DNA from 2 places in the Porticoccus hydrocarbonoclasticus MCTG13d genome. Region 2 is predicted to be linked to the other one. Evidence: predicted binding sites of a transcription regulator. Region 2 holds the regulator's gene; the other holds the start of a gene.
The links. The regulator LexA, encoded in region 2, represses DNA repair genes until DNA is damaged. The targets are predictions, from matches to a motif close to ACTGTNTNTANANACAGT.
Positions count from the first base shown of each region.

Region 1: the regulator LexA is predicted to act here: its motif matches at 3,331-3,348, upstream of ruvC (crossover junction endodeoxyribonuclease RuvC).

Region 1 is NZ_JQMM01000001.1:13,282-20,633, forward strand. It holds gene tolR (protein TolR) at 1-8, opposite strand, end outside; gene tolQ (protein TolQ) at 8-679, opposite strand; gene ybgC (tol-pal system-associated acyl-CoA thioesterase) at 701-1,102, opposite strand; gene ruvB (Holliday junction branch migration DNA helicase RuvB) at 1,099-2,136, opposite strand; gene ruvA (Holliday junction branch migration protein RuvA) at 2,160-2,762, opposite strand; gene ruvC (crossover junction endodeoxyribonuclease RuvC) at 2,796-3,314, opposite strand; gene U740_RS00095 (hypothetical protein) at 3,454-3,765, opposite strand; gene U740_RS00100 (YebC/PmpR family DNA-binding transcriptional regulator) at 3,843-4,589, opposite strand; gene aspS (aspartate--tRNA ligase) at 4,665-6,440, opposite strand; gene U740_RS00110 (FmdB family zinc ribbon protein) at 6,497-6,775, opposite strand; gene U740_RS00115 (HIT domain-containing protein) at 6,919-7,347, opposite strand.
Region 2 is NZ_JQMM01000001.1:2,099,613-2,106,964, reverse strand. It holds gene topA (type I DNA topoisomerase) at 1-1,351, shown strand, start outside; gene U740_RS10035 (DUF6586 family protein) at 1,364-1,876, shown strand; gene U740_RS10030 (hypothetical protein) at 1,989-2,237, shown strand; gene lexA (transcriptional repressor LexA) at 2,315-2,932, opposite strand; gene U740_RS10020 (LOG family protein) at 3,154-3,810, shown strand; gene U740_RS10015 (DUF6763 family protein) at 3,840-4,157, opposite strand; gene nagZ (beta-N-acetylhexosaminidase) at 4,478-5,488, shown strand; gene U740_RS10005 (mechanosensitive ion channel family protein) at 5,511-6,614, shown strand; gene U740_RS10000 (S-methyl-5'-thioinosine phosphorylase) at 6,611-7,352, shown strand, end outside.

The sequences.
Region 1 (7,352 bases), 2.1 Mb from region 2:
ATAGCCATTAACCGTGTACCCGACGGTGCAGAATACTGGAAAATTCCTCGGCAAAGGTTTGATAACCGCTGTAGATACTATCCGCCGACGCTGAATAGCGATTGTAGGCCAGCACCGCCGGAATCGCGGCAAACAGGCCCATGGCGGTGGCAATCAAGGCTTCAGAGATACCCGGCGCAACCGTAGCCAGGGTGGCCTGCTGTACCGTTGCCAGTCCGCGAAAGGAGTTCATGATCCCCCAGACGGTGCCAAACAAACCGATGTAGGGACTCACCGACGCAACGCTGGCCAGAAAGGGTAAATTCCGATTGAGTCGCTCCTCCTCCCGGGACAGGGCAATTCGCATGGATCGCTCAGTGCCTTCGATGACCGTATCCGCATCAACATTAGCCTGCTGGGCCAGGCGGTTGAACTCGCGGAAGCCCGCACGGAATACACTCGCCAAGCCCTCGGCGGCACCTCTGCCACCAATATCCGTATAGAGCTGATTAAGGTCTACTCCGGACCAGAAGTTATCCTCGAATTTGCGCAGATTGATCCCCGCATTTCTCAGGTATAGCCCCCGTTGGATGATCATTACCCAGGAGACGATCGAAGCAAAAAATAACAGTGCCATGACAAATTGCACGAGCAGGGAAGCATCGGCAATCAGACTCCAGAGTGATAATTGTTCGGTCACCAGGTAACTCCTGTTTTCTTGTTAAATAGCGGCTTGCAATGTTTGCAACATCTCGGCCGGGATGGCCGTGGGTCGCTTCGTTTGATGATTGATGCAGGCCGCTTTCACGACCCCTTCGACCAGAACCTGCTCATCCCTCAGCACTTTTTGGGCGATGGTGAATGAAGTTCTGCTCACGGCGACCAGTTTTGCCGTGGCAATTACCTGGTCATCCAATACTGCCGGTTGCCGGTACTTCAATTCCACCGAACAGACCACAAACTGCATGCCCTCAAACAGCGCCGGCTTGTCATAACCCAACGACCGCATCAGCTCAGTGCGGGCGCGCTCAAGGTACTTCAGATAATTGGCGTAGTAGACAATCCCGCCCGCGTCGGTGTCTTCCACATACACACGGATCGGTAGACAATATTCGCTGGTCATTTCTCCATGAAATCCAGTTGTTGGTCAATTTTTTGTGGACTTTTCAGACCGAAGTGCTGGTAGGCAAGGTTTGTAACCATTCGACCCCGAGTGGTTCTCATCAAGTATCCCTGCTGGATCAGAAACGGTTCCAGTACGTCCTCGATCGTTCCCCGCTCTTCGCTGATCGCGGCGGCCAGACTGTCCACCCCCACAGGTCCCCCATCAAACTTCTGCATGATGGTTAACATCAGCCGTCGATCCATATGATCAAAACCATTGGCATCCACATTGAGCATATTCAATGCCTGATCGGCCACCTCCGCACTGATCTTTCCATCTGCCTTGATCTCGGCATAGTCCCTGACCCGACGCAACAGGCGATTGGCTATTCTGGGTGTACCCCTCGCTCGGCGGGCAATCTCCATAGCGCCCTGTTGTCCCATGGCCACACCGAGAATATCCGCAGAGCGCGCGACAATCGTGCTCAACTCATCCACTGAGTAAAACTCGAGGCGCTGTACGATACCAAAACGATCGCGCAACGGCGACGTGAGTAACCCCGCCCGGGTCGTTGCACCAACAAGGGTAAAGGGTGGCAAGTCCAGCTTGATGGAACGTGCAGCAGGCCCTTCACCGATCATGATATCCAGCTGGTAGTCTTCCATAGCTGGATAGATAACCTCTTCCACCACGGGACTCAGACGATGAATCTCGTCAATGAACAACACGTCCCCCGGCTCCAGGTTGGTCATCAGAGCCGCCAGATCACCAGCTTTCTCCAGCACCGGGCCAGAGGTGGTTTTCAGATCCACACCCATCTCATTGGCAATGATATGGGCCAGCGTGGTCTTGCCCAGACCCGGGGGGCCAAATACCAGCGTGTGGTCCAGTGGTTCACCGCGCCTGCGTGCGGCACCGATAAATATTTCCATCTGCTCACGAACCGCCTGCTGCCCGACGTAGTCGGCCAGACTCAGAGGACGAATCGCACGATCAAAGCGCTCCTCCTGGACGGAAGCTTCTGGGGAGATAAGACGATCATTCTCAATCATGGGCGCAGTATATCTTGCACGGGCTAGCTTTTAACCATGCTTTTCAGGGCAAGGCGAATCAATTCCTGACTGGATTGCCCTTCGCTGGCTACGGCCGTTATCATCCGAGCCGCCTCCTGGGGCTTGTAACCCAGTGCAATCAGTGCACTCTCGGCCTCCCTGACCGTATCGGTTTGTCGTCCTGCCTGGCCAGTGAGGGAGAAGTCCGCCGAATCGGTGGAAAAATGGTTGAGGCGATCCCGCATTTCCACGATCAGACGCTCGGCTGTTTTTTTGCCGATGCCGGGTAATCGCACCAGGGTCGCGGTATCGTTATGCTGCACTGAATGGGCGAAATCAGCTGCCGTCATTCCGGATAAAATGGCCAGCGCCATTTTCGGCCCCACGCCACTGACTCTGATCAGGCTGCGAAATAACTCGCGCTCGACAGTATCGGCAAAACCGTAAAGTTGCTGTACATCCTCCCGTACCACAAAGTGCGTATGGAGGGTCACCGTCTGGCCCGGTACCGGCAAGTCAAAAAATGTATTGAGCGACACCAATACTTCGTAGCCGACACCCTGCACATCAATCAGCAGTTCCGGCGCCTTGCGCTCCAGTAATGTGCCATGAATTCTTCCGATCACCTCGCAATTCCTCTCTTTATAGGACTCGCCATATTATTTATACCGCCCCCTGGCATAACGAACATCGGGGGGCAATCCAGCCGTGGTACGGATTGTTTGCGCGTGGCAGAGCGCCACTGCAAGCGCGTCTGCGGCATCCTCAGAAGGCACCGAAGGCAACTTCAGCAGTCGTGTGACCATATGCTGCACCTGCTCCTTGCCAGCCGCGCCACTGCCAACCACCGACTGCTTGACTGACCGCGCAGCATACTCAGCCACCGACAACCCCGCGGCAACACCCGCCACAATGGCTGCGCCACGGGCCTGCCCGAGCTTCAGCGCAGCCCTGGGATCACGGGCAAAGAAAACATCCTCAATGGCCATTGTCTCAGGATGGTGCTCTTCGATAATGCAGGAAAGACTCTCAAAGATCACTTTGAGACGCTCCGGAAGCGCGCCATCCGGCAGGCGGATAATGCCACTGGCAACATACTCGGCGCGGGAACCAACGGCGTTGACAAGGCCAAAACCGGTCTTTCTCGAACCCGGGTCTATACCGAGAATCAGTGTCATGTGAATCGCCCGAAATACTGTATATTGTCACAGTATCCTAATCGCTTGAAAAAACAAGAGCCAGCGGCTCCATCGTCACTGCACCCACTAAAAAAGGCGGCTGTTGCCAGCCGCCTTTTTTGCGTTCACACAACAACTTTTATTTGGTTTCCTCATCTGCCGATTCAGCGGGAGCTGCTCCTGCAGGTGTTTCATCAGCAGGCGCTTCCTCTGCCACAGCCTCTTCTACTGGAGCTGCCTCTGCCGGGGCTTCCTCAGCAGGAGCTTCTTCAACAACCGCCTCTTCTACCGGCGCGGGTTTTGCGACTGCCTGCTTGACGACACCCGCGGCGACCAGAATGCTGACTTTTTCGTCACCATTAATGATCTTCTTGTCAGCGCCTTCAACGGCATAGCGACCTGAGCGTTTTTGATAAATGGTGTACTCGTCAGTTTTCTGAAGTACTTTCATCCTGTCTCTCCTGTGATTACTCGTTCTGTTAACAATATCGGGATACACCCGGGTTTACTCTCTGGCCCAACCGATCATCAGCCGAGCTCAGCCATCACCGACGCGGGAATATCCGCATTGGTATACACATTCTGCACATCATCCAGATCTTCCAGATGATCCACCAGCGCCAGCAATTTCTCCGCACCGTCCAGGTCAACCGGCACAGTAATGGATGCCAGCATCGTGACCTCTGCATTTTCCGGCTCAAGGCCAGCTCCCGACAGAGCTTCTTTGACTCCGCTGAAGTCTTCCCACGCGGTGAGCACGTCGATGGAACCATCGTCATTGGTCACCACATCTTCTGCGCCCGCTTCCAGGGCCACTTCGATTAAGCGGTTTTCATCAACCCCGGCGGGATAACTGATTTGACCAGTACGCTTAAACAGGTAGGCGACCGATCCGTCCGTGCCCAGATTGCCACCGCGCTTGGTGAATGCGTGGCGCACATCGGAAACCGTACGATTGCGGTTATCCGTCATACAGTCCACGAGAACGGCAATACCTCCGACACCATAACCCTCGTAGGTCACCTCTTCATAATTGTCGCCTTCACCGGCACCCGCACCCCTGGCGATGGCTTTATCAATGGTGTCTCGCTTCATGTTATTACCGAGCGCCTTGTCCACTGCGGCGCGGAGCCGGGGGTTGTCCTCCGGCAGGGGCCCACCGGATTTTGCAGCCACAACCAGTTCACGAATCAGTTTGGTGAACACCTTGCCGCGCTTGGCATCCTGCGCTGCCTTGCGGTGCTTGATATTGGCCCATTTGCTGTGACCTGCCATAACAAAAATCTCCCATCCTTCCGAGCTGCAGTCGTTTTTTATCGTGTTGCACCGGTCAGCGCACTGCGGGATAGATCAGCCATCCGCCGGTTTTTTCTCCCGCAAACGAATATTCAGTTCACGCAATTGCCGATTATCAACCCCACCCGGCGCATCGGTCATGACGCAGGCCGCTGTCTGGGTTTTCGGGAAAGCGATCACATCGCGAATCGAATGGCTGCCGGTCATCAACATAATCAGCCGATCCAGACCAAACGCCAGCCCGCCATGGGGTGGACAACCAAATTTCAGGGCGTCGATCAGGAAACCGAATTTTTCATCCGCTTCTGCTTCACTGATACCCAGCACCTTAAAGACCGCATGCTGCATATCGGGGTTGTGGATACGGATCGAACCACCACCAAGCTCCGTGCCGTTCAACACCATATCGTAGGCAATCGACAGGGCTTTTTCCGGATCGGCCTCGAGCGTTTCCACCGAGCAGGCCGGTCGGGTAAAGGGATGATGCAGGGATGTCCAACCACCCTCTCCATCTTCTTCAAACATCGGGAAGTCGACCACCCACAACGGCGCCCACTGACAGGTGTAGAGATTCAGGTCTGCACCGAGTTTGCAGCGCAGGGCACCCAAAGCTTCGGTCACAACACGGTGGTTATCTGCACCAAAGAAAATCAGGTCGCCATTCTCCGCGGCGGTGCGATCAAGTATGGCGGCACGCACATCCAACGGCAGAAACTTGACGATCGGGGATTGCAGCCCCTCCTCCAGGTCTTCCCTGTTATTCACCTTGATGTAGGCCAGCCCCCGGGCACCATAAATACCGACAAACCTGGTGTAATCATCTATCTGCTTGCGACTGATCCCGTTGCCACCAGGTACCTTCAACGCCGTGACACGACCCTTTGGATCATTGGCTGGCCCGGAAAACACCTTGAAATCCACCCCCGCCATCAGGTCCTTGATTTCCACTAGTTCAAGGGGAATCCGCAAATCCGGTTTATCGCTGCCATAGCGCATGATGGCTTCGCTGTGAGGCATGGAGGGAAAGTGGCCCAGATCCACCTCGAGCACTTCCTGGAAAACCGTGCGGATCATCTCCTCATTGATGGCCATGATCTCCGCTTCCGAGGTAAACGACATTTCCACATCAACCTGGGTAAATTCAGGCTGGCGGTCCGCCCGGAGATCTTCGTCACGGAAACATTTTGCGATCTGGTAATAACGGTCCACGCCCGACACCATCAGCAACTGCTTGAACAACTGTGGCGACTGCGGCAGCGCAAAAAACTTGCCTTCGTGGGTGCGGCTCGGCACCAGGTAATCGCGGGCGCCCTCCGGCGTGGCCCGGGTCAGGATCGGGGTTTCAATATCCAGAAATCCCCGTTGATCGAGAAAGTTGCGAATAATATTGGTCACCCTGGAGCGGAACCGCATATTGCTGAGCATTTCCGGCCGGCGCAGGTCCAGATAGCGGTACTTGAGCCGCACTTCCTCGCCTACCTTGTTATGCTGATCCAGCGGGAAAGGCGGCGTTTCGGATGCATTCAGTATCTGCACAGCCAGACCATAAACTTCAATCTGGCCGGTGGCCATTTCAGGGTTGACGGTTTCGGGGGTTCTGGCGCGAACCCGACCAGTCACCTGCAGCACATATTCACTGCGAACCCGGTCGGCGAGGGCAAAATGCTCGCCGCAATCCGGATCAAACACGACCTGCACGATACCTTCACGATCGCGCAAATCGACAAAGATCACACCCCCGTGGTCGCGTCGACGATCCACCCAACCGCACAGGGTGACTTCCTGATCAATGTGTTCGGCGCCGAGCACACCACAATAACTTGTCCGCATTATGTCTTCCCGTTGTTAATCGATGGAGGCCGGGCGGGGCTTCCAGTGGTATTGGTTCAGGCAGCGGGGGTGGAACCGGCAGCCTCTTTGGGTTTTGCTTCAGGTTTTGCCTTGCTTTCCAAGGGCTGGTCGCCGGCAATATTCTTTCTTTTCTCTTTTTTGAAGTCCGTTTCATACCAGCCACTGCCACTCAGCCGGAAACCGGCAGCCGTCAACTGTTTTTTCAATTCCGACTGATGACAAACCGGACAATCCGTCAATGGTTTGTCACTGATTTTTTGGAGTGCTTCCAGCACATGACCGCAGGCCTGACATTGATAACTGTAAATCGGCATACTAAATACCCTGATTCTAGAGTGGGCAGAACGCCCCTGATAAAAGCGGCGCATTATACCCCAGTAACCAGGGGGCTAGAAGATTGGATAATGACTGAATCCGGACTACCGCCAACACAATGCGCAAAAATCTGCCGGAAAAGCTATTTGTGCAAGGCGGTGAAGTCATCCCCGACGAGTACATTGACAAGTGGATCGACCCGCGCCGCAAGCAACTCCCCGGTATAACCCTGTGCCGGCAGCCGTCCCCAAATAGGATCGGGCCAGGCACCGTCCGTTTTATAGCGGGCGAGATGATGCACATGCAGTTGGGCCACCCGGTTGCCCAGGGTCGCGATATTGACCTTATCCGGGGAGAACACATCCACCAATGTCTCCGCCAGCAGAGAGGATTCGCGAATCAGCTGATATTGGTCCTGTTCTGACAAATGATAAATTTCCGTCACATCGGCAATCCGTGGCACCAGAATGAACCAGGGATAATTGGCATCGCGGTGGATCAACAACCGGCACAACGGAAAGTCACCAATAATTACCGTGTCAGCCATCAGTGCAGAATCGAGCTCAAACATTTAAC
Region 2 (7,352 bases):
GGACTTCGAACTTCGAGCAAAAGGTCGGGTGACACTGTTTGACGGCTATCTGAAAGTGTTGCCTGCGATGTCCAAAAAAGGGGACGACATTGAGTTGCCTGAGATGTCCGTTGGCGCCCGGCTGCTGCTGAACAAATTGATCCCGATGCAGCACTTTACCAAGCCCCCGGCCCGTTACTCTGAGGCCTCTCTGGTCAAAGAGCTGGAAAAGCGTGGCATTGGTCGCCCATCGACTTACGCATCTATCATTTCCACGATCCAGGATCGTGGGTATGTGCGGGTCGACAATCGCCGTTTCTATGCGGAGAAAATTGGTGATGTTGTTACGGACCGTCTGAACGAAAATTTTACCGACCTGATGGACTATGGTTTTACGGCCACAATGGAAGCCTATCTGGATGAAATTGCCCAAGGCAAGTTGGAATGGAAGCAGGTGCTTGATCAATTCTATTCGGATTTCTCAGCGAAGTTGACCCGGGCTGAAGCTGACGGTGGTATGCGTCCCAATGAGCCATCGCTCACGGATATTCCCTGCCCTCAATGTGGTCGACCGATGATGATTCGCACAGGCACGACGGGGGTTTTCCTCGGCTGTTCCGGTTACAACCTGCCGCCTAAAGAGCGCTGCAAAGGCACGCTGAACCTTATCCCCGGAGATGAGGCAGTTAATGTCGACGAAGACGATGAGGCCGAATCGAGGCAGTTGATGCATCGTCACCGTTGCCCCCTCTGCAATACGGCAATGGATGCCTATTTGATTGATGAGGGGCGAAAGCTGCATGTTTGTGGCAACAACCCCGACTGCGATGGCTTTGAAGTGGAAACCGGCGTTTTCAAGCTCAAGGGGTATGAAGGTCCGCTGATTGAGTGTGATAAATGCGGTAGTGACATGCAGCTCAAGTCGGGGCGTTTTGGCAAATATTTCGGTTGTACCAACGATGCCTGTAAAAACACCCGCAAGTTGCTCCGGAGTGGTCAGCCCGCTCCCCCCAAGATGGATCCTGTCCCCATGCCAGAGCTCACCTGCGAAAAAGTAACGGATCATTATATCCTCAGGGACGGCGCATCCGGCCTGTTTCTAGCGGCGAGCCAGTTTCCCCGGCATCGTGAAACCCGGGCGCCCTTGGTTGCTGAACTGCTGCCCCATGTGAAAGAAATTGATCCCAAGTATCAGTTTCTCTTTGATGCTCCCGTCGCCGATCCCGATGGTATCCTCACCGTGATTCGCTTCAGTCGGAAAACTGGTGAGCAGTATGTCCAGTCTGAGCAAGAGGGTAAGCCCACTGGATGGAAGGCGTTTTATGACCAGGGTGTCTGGCAGGAAAAGGATGACCGCAAGGGTAAGAAGTAAAGGAGACTGCCAGTGAATCCCTTTCTGCCGGCTGTCAATCAAAAGCTCTACTTCTGTGGCTTGTTATTGCAACAGACTGACCGGGAGCTGACGTGTGTTGTCGGGCCAGCGGCAAACCTGCAGTTGGCGCTCTGCCAGTCAGCACTGTTCCAGCTCGAAGTCGCCTATCGTCTCTATCTGCGGGAGGTGGCGACTACTTATCGACATAGAGCTGCCGAGTCAATTTCATCTGTTGAGGGGCTGATTGCGGCGATGGAGTCCATTGGTCAATCACCGTCTGAGGCCGAGGAGTTGGCTAACCTGGAGGCGGATAAAGGGAGCTGGCTTGCCAACTTGCTGAATGCCCGAGATCGTCTGCTTGAGGTTCAGCCACAGGAGGTGGTCAATGCTGCGTCACCCATTGCTGTGGTGCAAATTGAGCAGGGTGAAGACAGGCATGAGTTGAGTGTTGATTTGCTCAACGAATGGCTGGAAGCTTTCCGGAGCCTGATTGAGCGTCATCGAGAGCACATGATTGAATGCTGACTGGTATTGCTTGAGCCAGACTGGGAGCTAATTTTTGTTCTCGGGTTATTAATGCCGTACCCCTCTGGTACAATGCAGGGATGTTGTTTTTGAAAACCCGATGGAATATTCAATGGCTATCTCCCTGTTTGAAATCGTAATTTTGCCCGATGGAGATGTCGCTCTGCAGCGTACTGATGAGGAGGATGCACCATTGATCAGAATCAGTTTTTCGGGAGAGGCCAAGGCGTTTCTTCAGGAGGCCAAGGTTGATGTCGCCAAAGCCATGATCGATGCCGGAATTGAAGTCTTTGAAGAGTTGGGTGCAGACAATTTTCAGATGGAAGAGGGCACCATGATCAAAAACCGGGTGCTTCACTGAGGTCAGCCTGCCCATGATGGCTCTTTATCTCGTACAGTCGGTTCGAGGCACTCTCAGGGCCTGTAGCTGGACAAATACTATTGGGGATTCGTCCGAATAACCCCGACCCCCAAGCCTTCAATAACAAAACTTTTTTCCCGCAAGTCGACCACAATGGGGAGCATCTCTTCGTTTTCCGGTTCGAGCAGGACCTCGTGGCGTTTCAGGCTTTTACCCAGGCGCTTGACGGTCACATCATCTTCAATGCGCGCGACCACAATCTGACCTTTCTGCGCATGCCCCGTTTTGTGAACAGCCAGTAAATCACCGTCCATGATGCCGGCATTTTTCATGCTCATACCATGAACACGCAATAGGTAATCCGCTCTAGGGTTAAACAGGTTGGCTCCGATGTCGAGATAGTCCTCAATGTTTTCTGCTGCAAGAACAGGATCCCCGGCGGCGACACGGCCAATCAACGGAAGGCCGGCGGGCTGCTCATCCAGCAGACGAATACCGCGGGATGCGCCCGAAATCATCTCGATCATGCCCTTGCGCGCCAGTGCCCTGAGATGCTCTTCAGCAGCGTTAGGTGATCTGAAGCCCAGCTCGGTGGCAATCTCCGCCCTGGTGGGGGGGTAGCCTGTTTCATCAATATGTTGTTTGATCAGGTTCAGGATTTGCTGTTGTCGGGCAGTCAGTGATGTACTCGCCATTCTCTAACCTCGGGATTCATCGGGATGAATTGCAGCAATTGCGACGTTGTTGTCCATATTGCTGTAAATAAATATAGCCTGTAATTATTTACAGTATAAAGTTAAATTGGTGGTGGGAAAAACTTTTTTCAACGGTATATTCTCAGGGTATCAGTATGATTGCTGCCAAAGTGAATCATGGAATCACAATGACGGCGCTTTCTCGGACATTGGAGTAGCTTATGGAAGAAATCAAAATCCCCGAAGCCTGGCGTGTTCTGCGTATTCAGTCTGAACTGGTGGATGGCATCGAGTCACTGTCAGGCATGGGCGGTGCGGTGTCTGTGTTCGGTAGTGCGCGTCTTCAGCCCGACTCCCGCTACTATCAGGAAGCCGTGGTACTTGGTGAGATTCTGGGAAAAGAGGGAGTGCCCATCATCACTGGTGGTGGACCCGGGGTGATGGAGGCAGCAAACAAGGGTTGTTATGGCACAGGTGCGACTTCCGTGGGTTTGAATATTTCCCTGCCGTTGGAGCAGAATCACAATACCTTTCAGGACGTATCGCTGGATTTCCGCTATTTTTTCGTGCGCAAATTTATGTTTGTTAAGCATGCCGTCGGGTTTGTCATATTTCCGGGAGGCTATGGCACCCTTGATGAATTATTTGAGGCTTTGACCTTGGTACAGACTAATAAAGTGCGGCCCTTTCCCATCGTTCTATTGGGGACCAGTTATTGGCAGGGCCTACTCGATTGGCTGAGGGAGACGATGTTGGAAAACGGCTGTGTCTCGGAAAGAGACTTACATTTATTTAGTCTGGTAGACGATGCTGAGAGTGCGGCAAAGATAATCCTGCAACATGCTCGCATGTTGCAGGCACAGGAGATCGCCGAATAATCCGGGCATCGAACAGTACCGTTGGTACCCTAAAAATCATCGAGCCCGTAAACAGTATCGGCATCAATGTCCGTCAATGGGTCATTCCAGTTATCAGGGATAAAGATGTCATCTGGAAAGTGACTGTCTTCGTTGCTCAATTCATATGATGCCCGCCAATCTTCGGGTTGCTCAGCCGGTAGCAGTATCAATTGCTGCCAGGTTTCGAAGTCAATTTCACTGACCTCTCCGCCAACGTGCTGGATTTCTATGGAACCGCTGTGCTCGTCCAGAGCAACAACTTCGAAAATGTCATCCTGGGAGGCGTCCTCGTACCAGGCGCCAATGACTGGAACTTGTGAAGCCATGATTTAATCCTCCTCATTAGTTCATTGAACGTATCACCAACGGGAAAAAAGTGCACTGGCTACCGGGTGTATTTCTGACGAGTGGAATAGCCGGTAAACAGGGTGAAAGTTACTTTTTTATGAGCTTTTATTTAAATAAATGATGTAACTGCCTTTCCCAGAAGGAGATAATTTCTCTCATTGATCTGAAGTGATGATTCTTTAAGTGCTGAATGTCATAACAGGTTGTTTTTAAAATGAAAAATTCGTCTAATTTGTCAGAAGGTTGACAAGTCTCCGCAGCCTTCTTATTTTGCCCCCTGCTAACAAAGGTTTAAGACATGACGCTTGGTCCATTGATGCTCGACCTGGAAGGACTGGTGCTGACCCCGGAAGAACGAGTTCTGATTCTCAATCCATCAGTGGGCGGTATTATCTTTTTTTCCCGAAATTTTGTGAGTTACAGTCAACTGGTTGAGCTGGTGGCAGACATTCGTGCAATAAGGGGTGACTTGTTGCTCTGCGTCGATCAGGAAGGTGGGCGAGTGCAACGCTTTCGCGATGGGTTTACCCATTTGCCGCCGATGCAGATGCTGGGTGATTTATTGTTGAAAGAAGAGGGTGGTGAGTCACTGCTTCAGGATGCCGGTTGGCTGATGGCCTCTGAATTACTTGCCTGTGGGCTGGACTTCAGCTTTGCCCCGGTGCTGGACTTGGACCGTGAAAGTTGTGCGGTAATTGGCGATAGGTCGTTTGCTGATAATCCGGAGGAAGCCATCCGGGCCGCCCATCATTTTATTACCGGTATGCATCAGGCCGGCATGGCGGCAACAGGAAAGCACTTCCCGGGCCACGGAGGAGTCGTCGCCGACAGTCATTACGAAACTCCCTATGACAACCGCTCTCTTCAGCAATTGCGTGATCGGGACTTGCAACCGTTTGCGCGGCTTGCCGATGAGCTGGATGCGATCATGCCCGCCCATATTGTTTACCCTTGTGTTGAATCTGTACCGGTGGGGTTTTCTCCTATCTGGTTGCAGAAAATACTGCGAAACGAATTACAGTTTCAGGGTGTCATTTTCAGCGATGACCTGTCCATGAAAGGGGCTGACCTGGTGGGTGGTTACCCGGAAAAAGCCAGCCGTGCGCTGCAGGCCGGCTGTGATATGGTGCTGGTCTGTAACAATCGTAAAGGCGCGTTGGAAGTGATTGATTTTCTATCTGAAAATCCTGTGGAGCCGTCAGGAAGATTAGCTAAAATGGCGGCCAGGAAGCATCCGGAGTGGGATGCATTGCGAGCCTCTGAGCGCTGGCAGATCACTTCTCAAAAACTTGCCAAACAGCTGAAGTAAGTAGTGAACAGGAATCCATAGTATGCAGCAATTGGAAGCGTGGTTAGTCAATATTACCGGGGAAAGCTATCTGTTGATTGCCGAAATTTTTCTGATTGTCCTGGCCGCTATGACAGCAGGATTTCTGGCGACGCGGATACTGAACTTTCTGCAAAAACGGGCACTCAAGACATCAAATTTCTGGGACGATGCCTTGATTGAGGCGTGCCGCCGCCCTGTAGTCTGGGCAATATGGATACTGGGGGTTAACTATGCGGCGGCTGTCGCTGCCAGACAGGCTGGGTCCGAATGGTACGATTTGCTGGCACCCATTAACCGGGTTGTCATCATTTTTTTGGCTGCGCTATTTTTACTCAATCTGATTAAGCGCGCTGAACTGAATCTGGTGCATCCTGAATATACCAGTGATCCCATGGATGAGACCACGGTCAAGGCCATTGGCAAACTGCTGCGCGCTTCGGTCATCATCACCGCCACGCTCATTGCCATGCAGGCTTTTGGCTACAGTATTTCTGGGTTGCTCGCTTTTGGCGGTATCGGTGGTCTCGCAGTGGGTTTTGCAGCCAAGGACCTGCTGGCAAATTTCTTTGGTGGTTTGATGATTTATCTGGACCAGCCCTTCAAGGTGGGAGACTGGGTGCGATCCCCTGATAAGGAAATCGAGGGCACTGTCGAAGATATCGGCTGGCGACTGACACGTATTCGCACCTTCGATAAGCGCCCACTCTATGTACCGAACTCGGTGTTTAACAGTATTGCCGTGGAAAACCCCTCGCGTATGTTTAACCGGCGGATCTACGAGACGGTGGGTATTCGCTATCAGGATGTCGATAAAATGGCGGGAATTGTCGCCGATGTGAAACAGATGCTGTGTGATCATCCGGAAATTGATCAGAATCAGACCATGATCGTCAATTTTGTCTCTTTTGGTGCCTCATCGGTTAACTTTTTTGTTTATACCTTTACCAAAACCACCAAGTGGGTGGTTTTTCACGAGGTAAAACAGGATGTGCTGTTAAAGGTAAGCGATATCGTAGCCGATCACGGTGCCGAGATTGCTTTCCCAACCTCCACTGTCCATATTCCCGACCAGCTGCGATTGTTGCAAGCTTCGGAAGTCGAATGAGTATCGGCATTATCGGTGGCAGTGGGCTGGACAGCTTTTCCGATTTGAGCGTTCAGGAGCAGCGTGTGGTCACCACAGAGTGGGGCGAGCCGTCTGCTCCCCTCTGTTTTGGCACGTTGGGCAATACGGAGGTTGTATTCCTGGCGCGACACGGTGTGACTCATCGGCTGCCGCCTCACCGGGTCAATTACAGGGCAAATATTGCTGCATTGCGTGCGGAGGGCGTGAAGGCTATCTATGCCGTCAATGTGGTGGGTGGTATTAATGGCGAAATGGGCCCGGGGGATCTGGTTATTCCCGATCAGATTATTGATTATACGTTTGGACGGGGCCACACCTACTCGGATAGCCCGGATCAGGTATTACAGCACATTGACTTTACTTTTCCCTATGACGACAGCCTGCGGGACAGACTGTTGCAGGCGGCTATTGCCTGTGGAACTGCCTGTGAGACAAGGATTCATGCAGAGGCTGTTTATGGCGCCACGCAGGGCCCCAGGCTGGAAACCGCTGCCGAGATTGCGCGAATGGCCAATGACGGCTGTGACATCGTCGGTATGACCGGTATGCCGGAGGCGGCACTGGCTCGGGAGTTACAGATTCCCTATGCCTGTCTGGCGTTGGTGGTGAATATGGCAGCTGGTTTGAGTGAGGAGCGGATCTCTTTTGGGCAGATGGAAACTGTGATGGCGAACAATATGCCACTGGTACGCAAAGTTTTGACTCAGGCCGTGGCGA